DNA from 4 places in the Candidatus Symbiopectobacterium sp. NZEC135 genome. Region 1 is predicted to be linked to each of the others. Evidence: predicted binding sites of a transcription regulator. Region 1 holds the regulator's gene; each other region holds the start of a gene.
What was found. The regulator PhoB, encoded in region 1, activates phosphate uptake and scavenging genes when phosphate is short. The targets are predictions, from matches to a motif close to CTGTCATAAAACTGNCNNAT.

Region 1 (4,257 bases):
TCCACACGATAAAAACGCTCGGTCAGGCGAGGAATATGCTCGGCGGCAATACCAGGGCCATTATCGCTGACCTGAAACTGCGCGCCCTGCGTGATTTTTTGCCAGCACACTTCAATGCGCGTGCCTTCCGGCGTGTGATTGACCGCATTGTACACCAGATTGGAAAAGGCGCTGTGCAACTGCTCTTCATTGCCGTAAACGCTCAGCCCATCGTTGATGCGGAACACAATTTCGTGACGATCCTGACTCAGCGTTTGCGCTTCACGTTGCAGTATGCGCAGCATCCGTGGCACATCGACTTTTTCCGCCAGATTGATCGGTGCTGCTGCTTCGATTTTCGATAACGTGAGCAGCTGTTTCACCAACCCATCCATGCGCCGCGTCTGTTCCTGCATGGTAGAGAGCGCTTTGCTGCGTAAGGCACCGTCCAGTGAATCGTCCTGCATCATCTCCAGGTAACCTTGCAGCACGGTGAGTGGCGTGCGTAATTCATGGCTGACGTTGGCGAAGAAATTACGCCGAGCCCCCTCCAACTGATGCATCTGGGTAATGTCACGCACCACCATCAATAATTGCCCTTCCGAGTACGGCATAACACGGAATTCGACATGGTGTGAATTGATCAGTTGCAGGGTCAGGGCGCGGGTGAAATCCTGCTGGCGCATGTATTGGGTGAACTCGGGATAGCGCAGCAAGTTGAGGATATTCTGGCCGTTATCTTCCGGCCAACGCAGGCTAAGTAAATGCTGCGACAGGCCGTTGCACCAGATAATGGTGCCCTCTTCGGTGGTGATCACCACACCATCAGGCAACGACTCGGCCCCGCTGCGAAAACGTTTGATCAGCAAGGCCAGTTCGCGCCGCCGCCGCCGATTGCGCAACTGCATTTGATACAGCCCGTAAAACAGCGGCTCCCAGCTCCAGCGCCCGGGCGGTGGCGTCATGCTGCGATCGACCCACAGCCAGTAGGAGAGTTTAAGCTGGTTGTAATAATTCCAGCCAAGCACCACCAGCACCGCCGCCAGCATAAACCAGGGCAGGTAGCCGAAAATCAGACCCAACAGCAGGGCTGGCAAGCAAAAAAAAGCCAGCTCCAATGCCAGCTTTTTCCACGAAAGACGTTCTAACACGTTAAAAATTCTCCGCTTTGGCGGTATTCAGCCACGATGTCGCGCACGCTATGGCTCACGCGCGCATCAATAACGCGTAGAAAAACGGTACCCCGTTCCCCGGACCGTTTGCACCATTTTATCGTGTCCGCTGGTTTCCAGCGCTTTGCGCAAGCGACGAATATGCACGTCCACAGTACGATCCTCAACATAAACGTTAGTTCCCCAAACGTTATTGAGCAACTGCTCGCGGCTGTATACACGCTCAGCGTGTGTCATAAAGAAATGCAGCAGCTTGAATTCGGTCGGCCCCATCTCCAGCGCGTGTTGTTCGGTGGTAACGCGATGCGACGTTGGGTCCAGACTCAACCCCCGCATTTCAATGACCTCTTCCACCGCCATGGGTGAAATACGGCGCATCACTGCCTTGATGCGCGCTACCAGCTCTTTGGGCGAAAACGGCTTGGTGATATAATCATCTGCCCCCACCTCAAGCCCACGCACGCGATCTTCCTCTTCGCCGCGCGCCGTCAACATCATGACGGGAATATCCCGCGTTAGCGCTTCGCGCTTCATGTGCTTGATAAACTGCAATCCCGAGCCACCTGGCAACATCCAGTCCAGCAGTACCAGATCCGGATAGGGTTCGGACAAACGCGTCACAGCGCTGTCATAATCTTCCGCTTCAACGGATTGATAGCCGTTTTGCTCTAATACGAAGCACACCATTTCACGAATCGGCGCTTCATCTTCTACGACCAGTATGCGTCTTGCCATTGTTCATCCTGCCGTTAGTCAGCGTATGAAACGCGTCAACAATAACGAAATCTCACGATTGCCCACGTTACCTATAAGGTGCCTGAGCGGCTTATCTTCTGTGGGCGAAAGCAGTATGCGTCAGTTTTATGACAGATTTATGAAAACCCAAACTGAAGGTAACACCCGATTTAACAGCTGTTTCCAAAATGTTCGCGGCGGTAACGACAGTCGCCGCCCTCACTGCGTATAATCGCCCTACAAGTAGATAGCACGTCTAACAGGAAACGCCATGCGTATCATTCACACCGCAGACTGGCATCTGGGCCAATATTTTTATACTAAAAGCCGCGCACCGGAGCATCAAGCGTTTCTCGACTGGCTTATCGTGCAGATAACCGAACATCAAGTCGATGCGCTGATTGTGGCCGGTGACATCTTTGATAACGGTTCACCGCCGAGCTATGCGCGCGAAATGCTCAACCGGTTTGTGGTGGCATTGCGCACCACCGGATGCCAATTGGTATTACTGGCAGGAAACCACGATGCGGTAGCAACCCTGAATGAATCGCGGGATCTGCTGGCGTGCCTCAATACCCGTGTTATCGCCAACGCCGCCGAAGATGTCACGCAGCAGGTCCTCACACTCAATACCCGTCAAGGCACGCCCGGCGCAATGCTGTGCGCCATTCCGTTTCTGCGCCCACGCGACATCCTGCGCAGCCTGGCGGGTCAATCCGGCGTGGAAAAACAGCTCGCCTTGCAAGACGCCATCAGCGAACACTACGCGCAGTGCTACCGGCACGCCTGCGATTTGCGCGACACGCTGGCATTGCCCCTGCCGATTATCGCCACCGGACACCTGACCACCGTGGGGGTTACCGCTTCGGAAGCGGTACGCGAGATCTACATCGGCTCGCTCGATGCTTTCCCGGTACAGGCCTTTCCGCCTGCCGATTATATCGCCCTTGGGCATATCCACCGCCCGCAGCGCGTGGGGCACAGTGAGCATATCCGCTACAGCGGCTCCCCGATTGCCCTGAGTTTTGATGAACTTGGCAGTGAGAAATCGGTCGCGTTGATCGACTTCACGCCAGACGTTCCCCCGGAAATAACGCTACTGCCCGTACCGGTGACGCAACCGATGCGTCTCATCAAAGGCAATCTGGCGGACATTGAGCAGCAGTTGCACAGCCTACCCGAACCCGAAGCGGGGCAGCGCGTCTGGCTGGACATTGAGATCGCCACCGATACCTACCTTAGCGATATGCAGCAACGTATCCAACAGTTAACGCACACATTGCCCGTCGACGTGTTGCTGTTACGGCGCAACCGTGAGCAGCGCTTGCAGGCCATTGCCCGCGAAAAGAAAGAAACGCTGGACGAATTATCCCCACAGGACGTTTTCGAACGCAAACTGGCGCTGACTGACATGGCGCAAGAACAGCAAGCACGACTGCGTCCGCTGTTCAATGAAATCGTCCGAGACGTCAGCGAAGGAGCGCCACAAGCATGAAAATCCTGAGCCTACGGTTAAAAAACCTCAACTCGCTCAAAGGCGAATGGAAGATTGACTTCACGCAGGAGCCGTTTGCCAGCAACGGTCTGTTTGCCATCACAGGCCCAACCGGCGCGGGAAAAACTACGCTGCTGGATGCCATTTGCCTGGCGCTGTATCACCAGACGCCGCGGCTAAATGCGCTCTCCGCCACGCAGAACGAGCTGATGACGCGCAACACCGCCGACTGTCTGGCTGAAGTGGAGTTTGAGGTCAAAGGCGTCGGCTATCGCGCGTTCTGGAGTCAACGCCGAGCCAAAGATGCGACAGACGGCAATCTGCAAACGCCGAAAGCTGAACTGGCGCTGATCGAAGACGGCAAGATCCTCACACAAAAGCTGTCCGAAAAACTGGCTCACACCGTCCGTATTACCGGATTGGATTTTGAGCGTTTTACTCGCTCAATGATGCTCTCACAGGGGCAATTTGCCGCCTTTCTCAACGCCGATACTAAAGACCGCGCGGCACTGCTGGAGGAACTGACCGGCACAGCAATTTATGGTGACATCTCCAGCCGGATCTATGAGCGGCATAAAGAAGCAAAAGGGGTATTGGACACGCTACAAGCGCGCGCCTCAGCCATCGCACTGTTGGATAACGATGAGCGCGACGTGGTACAAGCAACACTGAAACAAAGACAGCAAGAAGAGCAGCAACTGCGTGAAAAACGTGAGCAAGCACTGACACACCAGCAATGGCAGGCTCAAGAACGGCATCTGCAACAGGACTTACGCCAAAAGCAGCAGCAGGCTGAGGCGTCCGAGCAGGCGCAACGGGACGCTGAACCCGATCGATTACGGCTGGAACGCGACGAGCCAGCAGAAAAATTGCGCC
Region 2 (4,257 bases), on a different contig from region 1:
TTCTTTTACTTTATACACCGATGCCATTTAGTTTGGTCATGATGTCTCAAGTGCATACCGTTGTTGTCTACCTCATTCCTTTGGTTGGTACTTTGTTGTTTTTTCCTTCTTTGCTCCTGCTGTATTTTGAGCGCATTAAGCATCAACTGTTACTGTTGTTGGAATCCAAACAAGAGGCATTGGAAACTCAAACGCGATTTGTGGATATGTTCTCGCATGAATACCGAACACCTCTGGCTGTTATTCGAACGAATTTGGATATATTGCATCATAAAGATAATAGTCAGGGTAATATTTACGGTTCAAATCTCGGGAAAATGCGCCGCGCGGTATTACGTCTGGTTGAAGTGGCGGAAACTGCCCTTATGCGGGATATGAATGCAGACAACAAAAATGATATACATTATGAGCCTATAGCACTGAATGATTTCATTTATCATGTCATAGACGAGGCGAGCGATTTTTGGAGCGATCGAGCGCCACAGTTTACGTTCGAATATACCAACACATGCGCTGTTTATGGCGAACGGAAGTTGCTAAAAACAGCAATTCTGAACTTATTTGATAATGCCATTAAATATGGGCCTAAAAACGGTACCATAATGGTTTTTCTGATAAAAAACGACGACACTGTGACGCTTACCATTAGCGATAATGGGCCAGGTATCCCCCAGCTGGAGCTGGATCTTGTGTATGGTAAATATTTTAGAGGCAGTCGCACTGGTTTTGTTGCGGGTAGCGGCATTGGTTTATACTTGGTACAGCGTATTATTAGTCAGCATGGTGGTTACATACAGTTAAGTAATCGTCCTGAAGGTGGCACTTCAGCGACAGTCTCATTACCTTGTTATCATGAAGAGGTCCAGAACAATGGCATCTGAAATTAATGTGTTATTAGTCGAAGATGATGAGGATTTGCGAGATAGCTTGGTAGAGTGGTTAGCGCTAAATAATATGACCATTACTGCTGCTAAAAATGCTGCTGAGTTTTATCAATCTTTACCAAAATGTCATTTTCAGGTTGCGGTGATAGATGTCGGTCTACCCGATCAAGTGGGTTATGTTCTTGCCGAATATTTACGGGCGAACACTAACATGGGCATTATCATTCTCACTGCTCGTAGTAGTTTAGAAGATAAACTCAAGGGGTATCGCTCTGGTGCAGATATCTATCTGGTTAAACCGGTGGACTGCCGTGAGCTGTCAGCCGTGATAACCAGTATCGCGCAGCGCATAGATAAGCCAACCGCAGAAGTAAGTGAAGCGCAGAAACAATGGACTATCTTTTCAACGCAATGGAAATTGAGCTGTAATCAGGATGCACTCGTGTTACTCAGCCTAAAGGAGTTGATGTTTCTCGAGTTACTGGCTGATAAGCCTGGCACACCTGTACAAAGAAAGATGATTTTAGAGAGGTTGTACCAGCGAGATGACTACTACAGTGGCCGTTCACTCGATTCACTGGTGCGTCGATTACGTGCGAAAGTCGCTTCTCAGATCGGTGTTGATATTCCGATCCGAACTGTCCATGCCGTCGGCTATTGCTTTGTTGGTGAAATTATTCTCGCTGAAGGGGAGTAATTTCAGCTTCATTCTGATGACTGTTCAGTTGGTACATTTCATCCGGATTGTCGAGGTCAGTTGTTGGCGCGTAGGGGGAAATAATCGCAAGTCTCAAGAAATAAATAGCCTGATCGCGCCTACCATAGAAATTGGCGATTAATCCAAGTAGACGTAAGGCGTCGGGCTGCTCTGGCAATATTGCTAACACCTGCTGGCAATATTCTTCTGCTTGAACCACCTGACCTGATCCCCAGTGCTGATGCGCTTTTTGTAGAATGGATGTTACCTGATGAGTATCAATTGAATTTATCATGGGCGTCACCAGTAAAAAAGAGTAAGGGCAGGTGTGCCTTCAAGGTTAGCGCCCTCTTTGTCTCTCACGATCAGAACAGATGTTCGATTGGCTGAAAAGTAAGGCTCTGGTTATCTCTGATATGCACACGGGAAATGGGCTTCCAGCGAGCCTTTATTGGATATGGCTTTTCGCTGGTGATATCACTGTCATCCTCTGCATGGGTCTACTTGCTAATGGATGGTAATGATTCTGTTACTTACGCTGCAACCCACCAAAAAACACGGAAAGTGACCAATTGTGACGTTGTTTTTTTTGTAGTTGTTTGAAATATAATATATTTTATAGCCTTATGTCTGAAGTTTTGTGCTGTATGATGTCGCGCTTGTTTTTTGATTTAGTCCTTTTTGATATGAAAAGGGCGTAATTTTGCGTTAGCGTAAGCAGTTATCACATCAATTATTCTCTGTAATTTTCCCTTGTCATAAAACTGTCATATTCAATACATTTTACTGTCATGTAATTGTCCTATTTTTCCTCCTGCGAACTACACTCTGATCAATAAAGAATCTGGGTCGACACCTTTAAAAAATCCCACAGGAGGGATTATGAAACTGATGCGTACCACGATTGCCGGTCTTGTTATGGCAACCTTCTCCCTGACGGCGGTCAACGCCTCAGCTGCCGTTAACCTTACCGGTGCAGGTGCTACGTTCCCAGCGCCGGTCTACGCCAAGTGGGCAGACTCTTACCAGAAAGAAACGGGCAATAAAGTTAACTACCAAGGTATTGGTTCTTCTGGCGGCGTTAAACAGATTCAAGCAAAAACCGTTGATTTCGGTGCATCTGATGCGCCACTGGCTGATGAGAAGCTGGCTGAAGATGGCCTGTTCCAGTTCCCTACCGTCATCGGTGGTGTGGTATTGGCGGTTAACGTTCCGGGCATCAAATCTGGCGAACTGACGCTGGATGGTAAAACGCTGGGTGATATCTACCTGGGTAAAATCAAAAAATGGAACGACGCAGCCATCACTAAACTGAACCCGGGCGTTAAACTGCCGGATCAGGATATCGCCGTTGTTCGTCGCGCTGACGGTTCCGGTACCTCTTTCGTGTTCACCAGCTATCTGGCGAAAGTGAACGCTGAATGGAAAGAGAAAATTGGTGCGGGTTCTACGGTTAACTGGCCGACCGGTCTGGGCGGTAAAGGTAACGACGGTATTGCCGCGTTCGTTCAGCGTCTGCCAGGCTCAATCGGTTATGTTGAATACGCTTATGCCAAGCAGAACAACCTGGCTTACACCAAGCTGATTTCTGCCGACGGTAAAGCCGTTCAACCGACCGGTCAATCATTCAGCAACGCTGCTAAGGGTGTCGACTGGAGCAAATCTTTTGCTCAGGACCTGACCAACCAGCACGGTGCTGACGCATGGCCAATCACTTCTACCACCTTCATTCTGGTTCACCAGAAACAAGAAAAACCAGAGCAGGGCGCTGAAGTGCTGAAGTTCTTTGACTGGGCGTTCAAGAAAGGCGGTGAGCAAGCGGTAGCGCTGGATTACGCTACGCTGCCAACCGAAGTGGTTGAGCAGATTCGTGCCGCATGGAAAACCAGTGTAAAAGACAGCAGCGGTAACGCGCTGTTTAAATAAGCATTGAAACGCTATGCAAGCCCTTGTGCGGTTAACAAGGCACTGACATAAGTTATGGCGGATGGGCGGGAAGCCCGTCCGCCTTTGCCTGTCAAATGATTAACACTGAAGAAGAGAGCCCTATGGCTGAGTATAAGCCAACCATGAAAGCCCCCGGAAAGCTGGGCGACGTCATCTTTAGCGCACTGGTGAGATTCTCCGCGCTGCTGACGCTGCTGCTGCTGGGTGGCATCATCGTATCGCTGATCGTGGCATCCTGGCCGAGCATTCAAAAGTTTGGCTTTGCGTTTCTGTGGACTAAAGAGTGGGATGCCCCTGCCGGGCAGTTTGGTGCGCTGGTGCCGATTTACGGTACCGTCGTGACCTCGCTGATTGCCCTGATCATCGCTATTCCTATCAGTTTCGGTATTGCCTTGTTCCTGACCGAACTGGCACCGAATTGGTTAAAACGCCCGCTGGGCGTTGCCATCGAATTATTGGCCGCCATTCCGAGTATCGTTTACGGCATGTGGGGCCTGTTTATTTTCGCACCGTTGTTCGCCAAATACTTCCAGCAACCGGTCGGGAGCATCCTGTCCGGCATTCCTTTTTTGGGCACGCTGTTCTCTGGTCCGGCGTTTGGTATCGGTATTCTGGCCGCCGGTGTGATTCTGGCCATCATGATCATTCCTTATATCGCTGCCGTAATGCGTGACGTGTTTGAGCAAACGCCGGTAATGATGAAAGAGTCAGCCTACGGCATTGGTTGTA
Region 3 (4,257 bases), on a different contig from region 1:
CGCCCAGGCAGAACTCCACGCCCACTGGAAGTTATAGCCGCCCAGCCAACCGGTAACGTCCACCACTTCACCGATAAAATAGAGGCCCGGCATTTTACTGACCTCCATGGTTTTTGACGATAGCTCACGCGTATCCACACCGCCCAGGGTGACTTCTGCGGTGCGGTAGCCTTCCGTACCGTTGGGTTGCACCTGCCAGGCGTGCAGATTTTCAATGAGCGCCGCGATCTGGGGGGATTGCAACTGTTTAAGTGACACCTCGGGCACCAATCCCAAGGTTTGCAGACACTCCACCAAGCGCTTCGGTAGCCACAGCGCCAGCGTATTTTTCAGGCTCTGATTGGGGTGTGCTGCACGTTGCTCGGCGAGCAGTGCGTTAAGATCGTGCTGTGGCAACAGATTGATCGTCACCCATTCGCCCGGTAGCCAATAGCTAGACAGTTGCAGAATGGCGGGGCCTGAAAGGCCACGATGGGTAAACAGCAGGTTCTCTTTAAAGCTGACACCGTTTTTCGCCGTCACCACCACGGGCACGGAAACGCCAGACAGGGTCTGTATCTGCTCCAATAGCGGTTTATGCAGCGTAAACGGCACCAGCGCGGCGCGTGTCGGCAGCACCTTAATGCCAAACTGCTGTGCGACCTGATAACCGAAGGGCGACGCGCCCAGCCCCGGCATGGAAAGCCCGCCGCTGGCAATCACCACCTGTGGAACCGTGAGCGTGCCAGTGGCAAAGGTGAGGGTGAACGCTGAGTCTGTCCGTTCAATACCCAGGAGTTCGCTGCGTAGACGAAACTGCACGTTACCAAGTTCACATTCGTGCATCAGCATGTCCACAATCTGCTGCGCGCTGTCATCACAAAACAACTGCCCAAGGGTTTTCTCGTGATAGGCAATACCGTGCCGATTGACCAGATCGATAAAATCCCATTGGGTGTAGCGCGCCAGTGCGGATTTGCAAAAATGCGGATTTTCAGACAAATAAGCCGCTGGCTCGGCATACATGTTGGTGAAATTGCAGCGACCACCGCCTGACATCAATATCTTGCGACCGGGTTTTTTGCCGTTATCCACCAGCAGAACGCGCAGTCCGCGTTGCCCTGCCTGGGCGGCGCAAAACAGACCGGCAGCACCTGCACCCACAATGACAACATCAAACGATTCCACAGTGCGTTCTCCTGCCAATGGCGATATAAAAAGTAAGCATTTTCCCCGATAACCGACGGGCGGCTGATTGTAGTGTCAGGCGCGAAGGGATGCCAGCGTAACAAAATGTATATTTATACAAGAATATGTATTTTTTTGATTTTATTAAGATAAATCCGACCAATAGCCGCATTGGTCATCTTTTCGTCAAAAAAAAGTCATATTTTCCTTTTCCCGTTTAGGCTTGTCGCAGATAATGCGCCGCGTTCATGACCACAAATGGCCTAACGCTTATGCTACATTTATTTACCGGGGTTGACTTTCATACCGGTCTGATGCTGATTTTGGCACTGGTATTTGTTCTGTTCTATGAAGCCATAAATGGCTTTCACGATACGGCGAATGCTGTTGCCACCGTGATATACACGCGCGCGATGCGGGCGGAATATGCGGTTGTCATGGCCGGACTGTTTAACTTTTTCGGCGTGATGCTAGGCGGGTTGAGCGTAGCTTATGCCATCGTGCATTTGCTGCCTACTGATTTGCTGCTTAACGTCAGTTCCGCGCACGGCCTGGCCATGGTGTTCTCCATGCTGCTGGCGGCGATTATCTGGAACTTGGGTACCTGGTACTTTGGTTTGCCAGCCTCCAGTTCCCACACCTTGATTGGTTCTATCATCGGGATTGGTTTGACCAACGCCCTGCTCACCGATACCTCTGTCGTGGATGCGCTTAACGTTCCCAAAATGATCAGTATCTTCCTGTCGCTGATTCTGTCTCCGATTGTGGGGATGGTGGTCGCGGGTCTGGTGCTGTTCGTGCTGCTGCGTTTCTGGAATAACAATAAGAAACGCAAGCGTGTTCACTTAACGCCAGCCGATCGTGAAAAGCTGGATGGCAAACGCAAGCCGCCGTTCTGGACGCGTACAGCGCTTATCATTTCTGCTATCGGTGTCAGCTTCTCCCACGGCGCTAACGATGGACAGAAAGGTATCGGCCTGATCATGCTGGTGCTGATTGGCGTTGCGCCTGCTGGCTTTGTCGTCAACATGAGCGCTTCCGGCTATGAGATCAGCCGCACGCGTGATGCGGTCGTCAATTTGCAGGAGTTTTATCAACAGCATGGCGATGCGCTTAAACACGTCATCGACCTCTCTACGCCAGTACTGGCGACAGAGACGGTGTTGCCTGATAATGGCGCTAAAGAGTTCCACTGCGACAGTTCGCGCGTAATGATTGCCATCGAGCGTTCACTGGGGCTGCTGAATAACCTGAAGAGTTATGACCAGTTGAATGCCGATGATCGCGGTCGCGTGCGTCGCTTGCTGATGTGCATCGCGGATACCATGGACAAGGTAGCTAAGCTGCCGGAAACCACGTCTGAAGACCGCCGCTACCTGAACAATCTGCGTCAGGATATGCTGAAAACCGTTGAATACGCACCGCTATGGATTATCGTTGCTGTCGCATTGGCGCTCTCCCTGGGCACCATGGTGGGCTGGCGTCGTGTCGCGGTAACTATCGGCGAGAAGATCGGTAAACGTGGTATGACCTACGCGCAAGGGGTGTCTGCACAGGTGACGGCGGCGCTGTCAATTGGTGTGGCGAGCTATACCGGTATGCCCGTGTCCACCACCCATGTTCTCTCCTCTGCGGTCGCGGGTACCATGATCGTTGACGGCGGCGGCGTACAGGGTAAAACGGTTAAGAACATCCTGCTGGCATGGGTGTTTACGCTGCCGGTTTCTCTGGTGATGTCAGGCGTGCTGTATTGGTTGGCGCTGAAACTGATTTAATCCGTCAGGGTTGAAACTGCACGCAATAAAAAGGCGATTCGAGAGAATCGCCTTTTATATTTCTAGATTACACATTGTTAAGTACCCAATCGCTCAATACCAAATCATCATGGACAGCAAACTTACCAGTATTAGCCCACACAGTGCGGAAGTCAGCATAAACTGGCCTCGTACTCGCTCACAGCGGCGCATAAACGCTTCATCGTGGTGTTCCAGATAACGCTGTGCGTAAATGTAGCGTACCAGCCGAATCTGCTTACTGGGTTGTCCGTGGGAAGTGAAGAATCCTCCGCCATCCACATACTGGTACAACAGCGGGTCGCAATCGCGCAGGATCATCAGCAGTACGCGCAAAGAAGAATAATAGCGCGCCATGTTGATGACACAGACGATGCACAAGGCCCAGAAAAGCGCAAATGTACTGATCATGCTCCCCTCCCGGATAATGTTATTCGTCAGAATGAGGATGTGGTGACATCCTACGGCGTTTTTGCGAATTGTTTTGCCACACGTTCATTACGCGATTTGGCACGTAGATATCCCCCTCATTGTTATTGTAGAAGAGGAAAGCAGTTTTTTGCCACAGAGTGACCGATATCAAATAATTTTGACGATTTTACCTACTCTTTTTCCCCGTTTTGTAGCGGATCGTCGGGAATCCAGACGTGATAAGGAGCCGTTTCTACTACACTTATCAAGGAGTACGAGAATTTTACGGTTAGATCGCCGTTCCTGTGAGCCGTTGTGCAGTCATCGCGTGCCCGTTGCACGGGCGATGTGTGGGTCATCTCGCAGAATGCGGTAAATATGTGGTGGTGTGATCTGCTGAACATAACAAAAAACGGCAGGGGTGGTATGCTATAGCCAAGCCGTTAAGTATCAGATTAGCAGGCGGAAAAATCTGCTGAACCATTAATGTGCCTTTACGGAAGGAGCTTATTATGGCTTATAAACATATCCTGATTGCTGTTGACCTTTCTCCAGAAAGTAAAGTGTTAGTGGAAAAGGCGGTCTCGATGGCAAGGCCGTACAATGCCAAAGTCTCGTTGATCCACGTCGACGTCAATTACTCCGATCTCTACACCGGCCTGATTGACGTGAATCTGGGTGACATGCAGCAGCGTATTTCTGAAGAAACACAAAACGCGTTGACCGATCTCTCTAAAAACGCCGGTTATCCGATCACAGAAACCCTGAGTGGCAGTGGCGATCTGGGGCAGGTATTGGTGGATGCCATCAAGAAATATCATGTGGACCTGGTGTTATGCGGGCACCATCAGGATTTCTGGAGCAAGCTGATGTCTTCCGCACGTCA
Region 4 (4,257 bases), on a different contig from region 1:
TGGCGGCACACATTACCACCCCCTTGCTGTTGCTCCAGGCGCAGGAAGATATCGTGGTGGATAATCACAGTCAGGATGCGTTCTGTCAGGCGTTGGCTGAGGCCGGACACCCCTGCGTGGGCGGCACTCCGGTGGTGATTGCGGGTGCCCGCCATGAACTGTTATTCGAAGAAGATGGGATTCGATCGCAGGTGTTTACTCATATTTTCAACCATTTTGCACAATATCCGTAAATGTTGCGGCCAACGCCGCGCCATTTCCCTTAGAGGTGAGAGTTCACTGTTATGTATCACGTCGTTGCTTCCGATTTAGACGGCACGCTGCTGTCGCCAGACCACACGCTGTCTCCATTCGCCAAAGAGACCCTGAAACTGCTGACCGCACAGGGCATCCACTTTGTGTTTGCCACCGGGCGGCATCATCTGGATGTCGCGCAGATTCGTGACGGGCTGGGCATCAGCGCCTTTATGATCACCTCTAACGGCGCACGCGTGCACAACACTCAAGGGGAGCTTATCTTCAGTCACAATCTGGATCAGGATATTGCACACGATCTTTACGGCATGGTGTACAGCAACCCGGAGATGCTGACGCACGTCTACCGCGGCGATGAATGGTTTATGAGTCGCTCTCGTCCGGAAGAGGAACGCTTTTTCCAGGAGTCGGTATTTAAATACAAACTGTTTGAACCGGGTCTGCTCGGCACCGACGGCGTGAGCAAAGTGTTCTTCACCTGTGACAGCCATGAGAAGCTGCTGCCATTGGAAGAGGCGATCAATGCGCGCTGGGGCGATCGGGTTAACGTGAGCTTTTCCACACTGAGTTGTCTGGAGGTGATGGCGGGGGGCGTGTCCAAAGGTCATGCGTTGGAGCAAGTCGCCAAACTGATGGGCCATACCCTGACATCGTGCATTGCGTTTGGCGATGGCATGAACGATTTCGAAATGCTGTCGATGGCGGGCAAAGGGTACATTATGCGCAACGCGCATCAGCGCCTGAAAGATTTACTGCCGCAGTTGGAAGTCATTGGTAGCAATGCGGACGATGCGGTAGCGCACGCGCTGCGTCGTTTGTTTCTCTCGGTGGTGTGAGGGGGTTGCTGGCGGCCAAGGCCGCCAGCAGACAGCTGAAGCGTTCCGCGATTACGCGCGTTTCTCCATTTCTGCCTTATGTTTCTTTTCATTAACCATGACAATAAACAGCAGCAGCACCGCGATGACGCTGCCGCCGATCATCACCATAAAGCCGCCGTCCCAACCGAAAAAGTCAACGGTGTAGCCAACAATGGCGCTGGCCGCAACGGAGCCGCCGAGGTAACCGAACAGGCCGGTAAAGCCTGCCGCTGTGCCCGCCGCTTTTTTCGGTGCCAGTTCCAGCGCGTGCAAGCCGATCAGCATGACAGGGCCGTAGATCAGGAAGCCGATAACGATCATGCAGGCCATATCGATGCCAGGGTTGCCGGCAGGGTTCAGCCAGTAAACCACGGTCGCGATGGTGACCAGTGTCATAAAGAACACCCCAGTGGCACCACGATTGCCCTTGAACACCTTGTCAGACATCCAACCGCACAGCAGCGTGCCGGGGATCCCCGCATATTCGTACAGGAAGTATGCCCAGGAGGATTTATCCAGCGCGAAGTGCTTCACTTCTTTCAGGTAGGTCGGTGACCAGTCGAGAATACCGTAACGCAGCAGGTAGACGAACACGTTAGCGATGGCGATATACCACAGCAGTTTGTTCGGGAACACATACTGCATGAAGATCTCTTTTGCCGTCAGTTCCTTCTCTGAGGTTTCGGTGTAATCCGCAGGATAGTCATTTTTGTATTCTTCAATCGGCGGCAGGCCGCAGGATTGCGGGGTGTCGCGCATCATCACGAAGGCGAACACCGCAATCAGGATCGCGCCAAACGCTGGCATGTAGAGTGCCGCTCTCCAGTCATGGAACCAGGCCATCCCCAGCAGGAACAGCAGCGGTGGGATCCCGCCCCCCACGTTGTGAGCACAGTTCCAGACAGAAACAATACCGCCGCGCTCTTTCTGCGACCACCAGTGCACCATGGTACGTCCGCACGGTGGCCACCCCATACCCTGGAACCAGCCGCACAGGAACAGCAGCACAAACATGATGGCGATGCTCGATGTTGCCCAAGGCACGAAGCCCATAAACAGCATCACAGCCGCCGCCAGAATCAACCCCGCGGGCAAGAATACGCGCGGGTTGGAACGGTCGGAGATGGAGCCCATGATAAATTTGGAAAAACCATAGGCGATAGAAATCCCTGATAACGCAAAGCCAAGGTCACCGCGAGAGAACCCTTGTTCAATCAGGTACGGCATGGCTAATGCGAAATTTTTTCTTACCAGATAGTAAGCGGCATAACCGAAAAAGATCCCAAAAAAAATCTGCCAGCGCAGACGACGGTATAACGGATCGACCCGATCGTCGCTCACTCTGGGCTGGTGCTGGGCGGGTTTAAAAATACTCAGCATAACGTTCTCCAATACGCTTAAAAGCGATAATTATTTTGTATTAAATCGCGCGTATGGTAGCGAAATGGCGCAGGGTTTCAATGTGAGCCACCGCTAAAACGTTACATTTTTATGACGGTCGTTCAATTATTGTGCTTTGCTTAACAAAATCCCCCCTATAGACACCCTTTTGGGTGTGACTTTTATCGCGAAACGGCTACATACTCGGTTCGTTATTTTCGTTTTTTGCTCGAATTTGCTCTTTATCAATCATTTTTTTTCTTTTCTGTGTCTGAATACCCTTAATGAAGATCCGGAAAGGTGACACCATCATGGAAAACAGCACAGCCTACCGCGAAACCGACGTTATCGTGATTGGCGGCGGCGCGACTGGCGCGGGAACCTTGCGCGACCTGGCACTCAGGGGACTGCGTTGCCTGCTGCTGGAGCGCTTTGACATCGCGACAGGCGCCACCGGGCGTAACCACGGGTTGCTGCACAGCGGTTCGCGCTATGCGGTAACTGACAGTGAATCCGCGCGCGAATGTATTGAAGAAAACCAGATTTTACGCCGCATTGCCCGGCACTGCGTGGAACCGACAGATGGTCTGTTCTTGACACTGCCTGAAGACGATTTGGCCTATCAATCCCAGTTTATTGCGGCCTGTCAGCAGGCGGGTATCAATGCCCAAGCGATTGATCCGCAAGAAGCGCTGCGCCTTGAACCTGCCGCCAACCCGCAGCTGATTGGTGCGGTGCGCGTGCCGGATGGCACCGTTGATCCGTTTCGGCTCACCACCGCCAATATGGTGGATGCGTGTGAGCACGGGGCGGAAGTATTGACCTATCACGAAGTGCTGGGACTGATACGTCAGGGCGATCGTGTCACTGGCGTGCGCGTTTTCGACCATAAACAACAACGCACTCTCGATCTCTATGCACAGGTGGTGATTAACGCAGCCGGCATCTGGGGACAGCGCATTGCCGAATATGCGGATCTGCGCGTGCGCATGTTCCCTGCCAAAGGCGCGTTGCTGATTCTCGGCCACCGTATCAACAATATGGTGATTAACCGCTGCCGTAAGCCCGCCGATGCCGACATTTTGGTACCGGGTGACACCATTTCGCTGATCGGCACCACCTCAACCCGTGTGGACTATGACCAGATAGACAACATGTCCGTCACGCCGCAAGAAGTAGAGATCCTGATGCGTGAAGGGGCGAAACTGGCTCCGATGATGGCGCAGACGCGCATTTTGCGCGCCTATGCGGGCGTGCGTCCGCTGGTGGCAAGCGATAATGATCCGAGCGGGCGCAGCGTAAGCCGCGGTATCGTGCTGCTTGACCACGCCAGCCGCGACGGTCTGGAAGGGTTTGTCACCATTACCGGCGGCAAATTAATGACGTACCGTCTGATGGCGGAGTGGGTCACCGACAAGGTGTGTGAAAAGCTGGGGCACAGCGCGCGCTGCACCACGGCGGAACGGCCACTGCCCGGCTCCGCCAGCGCCTCGACGGAACAACCTGCTGCCGTAACGTCAGGCACGCGCGCCTTTTCTGCGCCGCTGCGCGGCTCCGCGATTTATCGCCACGGCGATCGCGCGGCGCGCGTACTGTCTGGCGAGTATGCCGACAGTAGCCTGGTGTGCGAATGCGAAGCGGTCACGGCGGGTGAGGTGCGTTATGCCGTGGAAGCACTCAAGGTCAACAACCTGATTGACCTGCGGCGGCGTACCCGTGTCGGGATGGGAACCTGCCAGGGCGAGCTTTGCGCGTGCCGTGCTGC

Region 2: pstS (phosphate ABC transporter substrate-binding protein PstS) is a predicted target of PhoB. The motif match lies at 2,335-2,354, and genes of this name have one in related genera.
Region 3: pitA (inorganic phosphate transporter PitA) is a predicted target of PhoB. The motif match lies at 1,351-1,370, and genes of this name have one in related genera.
Region 4: glpT (glycerol-3-phosphate transporter) is a predicted target of PhoB. The motif match lies at 2,591-2,610, and genes of this name have one in related genera.

What each region holds. Positions count from the first base shown of each region.
Region 1 is NZ_JAGFPF010000005.1:85,288-89,544, reverse strand. Features, by position in the region: gene phoR (phosphate regulon sensor histidine kinase PhoR) at 1-1,130, opposite strand, end outside; gene phoB (phosphate response regulator transcription factor PhoB) at 1,197-1,886, opposite strand; gene sbcD (exonuclease subunit SbcD) at 2,158-3,381, shown strand; gene J5224_RS04870 (SbcC/MukB-like Walker B domain-containing protein) at 3,378-4,257, shown strand, end outside.
Region 2 is NZ_JAGFPF010000006.1:122,849-127,105, reverse strand. Features, by position in the region: gene J5224_RS05885 (sensor histidine kinase) at 1-881, shown strand, start outside; gene J5224_RS05880 (response regulator transcription factor) at 871-1,581, shown strand; gene J5224_RS05875 (hypothetical protein) at 1,559-1,876, opposite strand; gene pstS (phosphate ABC transporter substrate-binding protein PstS) at 2,464-3,507, shown strand; gene pstC (phosphate ABC transporter permease PstC) at 3,630-4,257, shown strand, end outside.
Region 3 is NZ_JAGFPF010000064.1:15,912-20,168, reverse strand. Features, by position in the region: gene J5224_RS20570 (NAD(P)/FAD-dependent oxidoreductase) at 1-1,167, opposite strand, end outside; gene pitA (inorganic phosphate transporter PitA) at 1,440-2,942, shown strand; gene uspB (universal stress protein UspB) at 3,036-3,371, opposite strand; gene uspA (universal stress protein UspA) at 3,884-4,257, shown strand, end outside.
Region 4 is NZ_JAGFPF010000010.1:77,764-82,020, forward strand. Features, by position in the region: gene pldB (lysophospholipase L2) at 1-233, shown strand, start outside; gene yigL (sugar/pyridoxal phosphate phosphatase YigL) at 285-1,091, shown strand; gene glpT (glycerol-3-phosphate transporter) at 1,143-2,492, opposite strand; gene glpA (anaerobic glycerol-3-phosphate dehydrogenase subunit A) at 2,804-4,257, shown strand, end outside.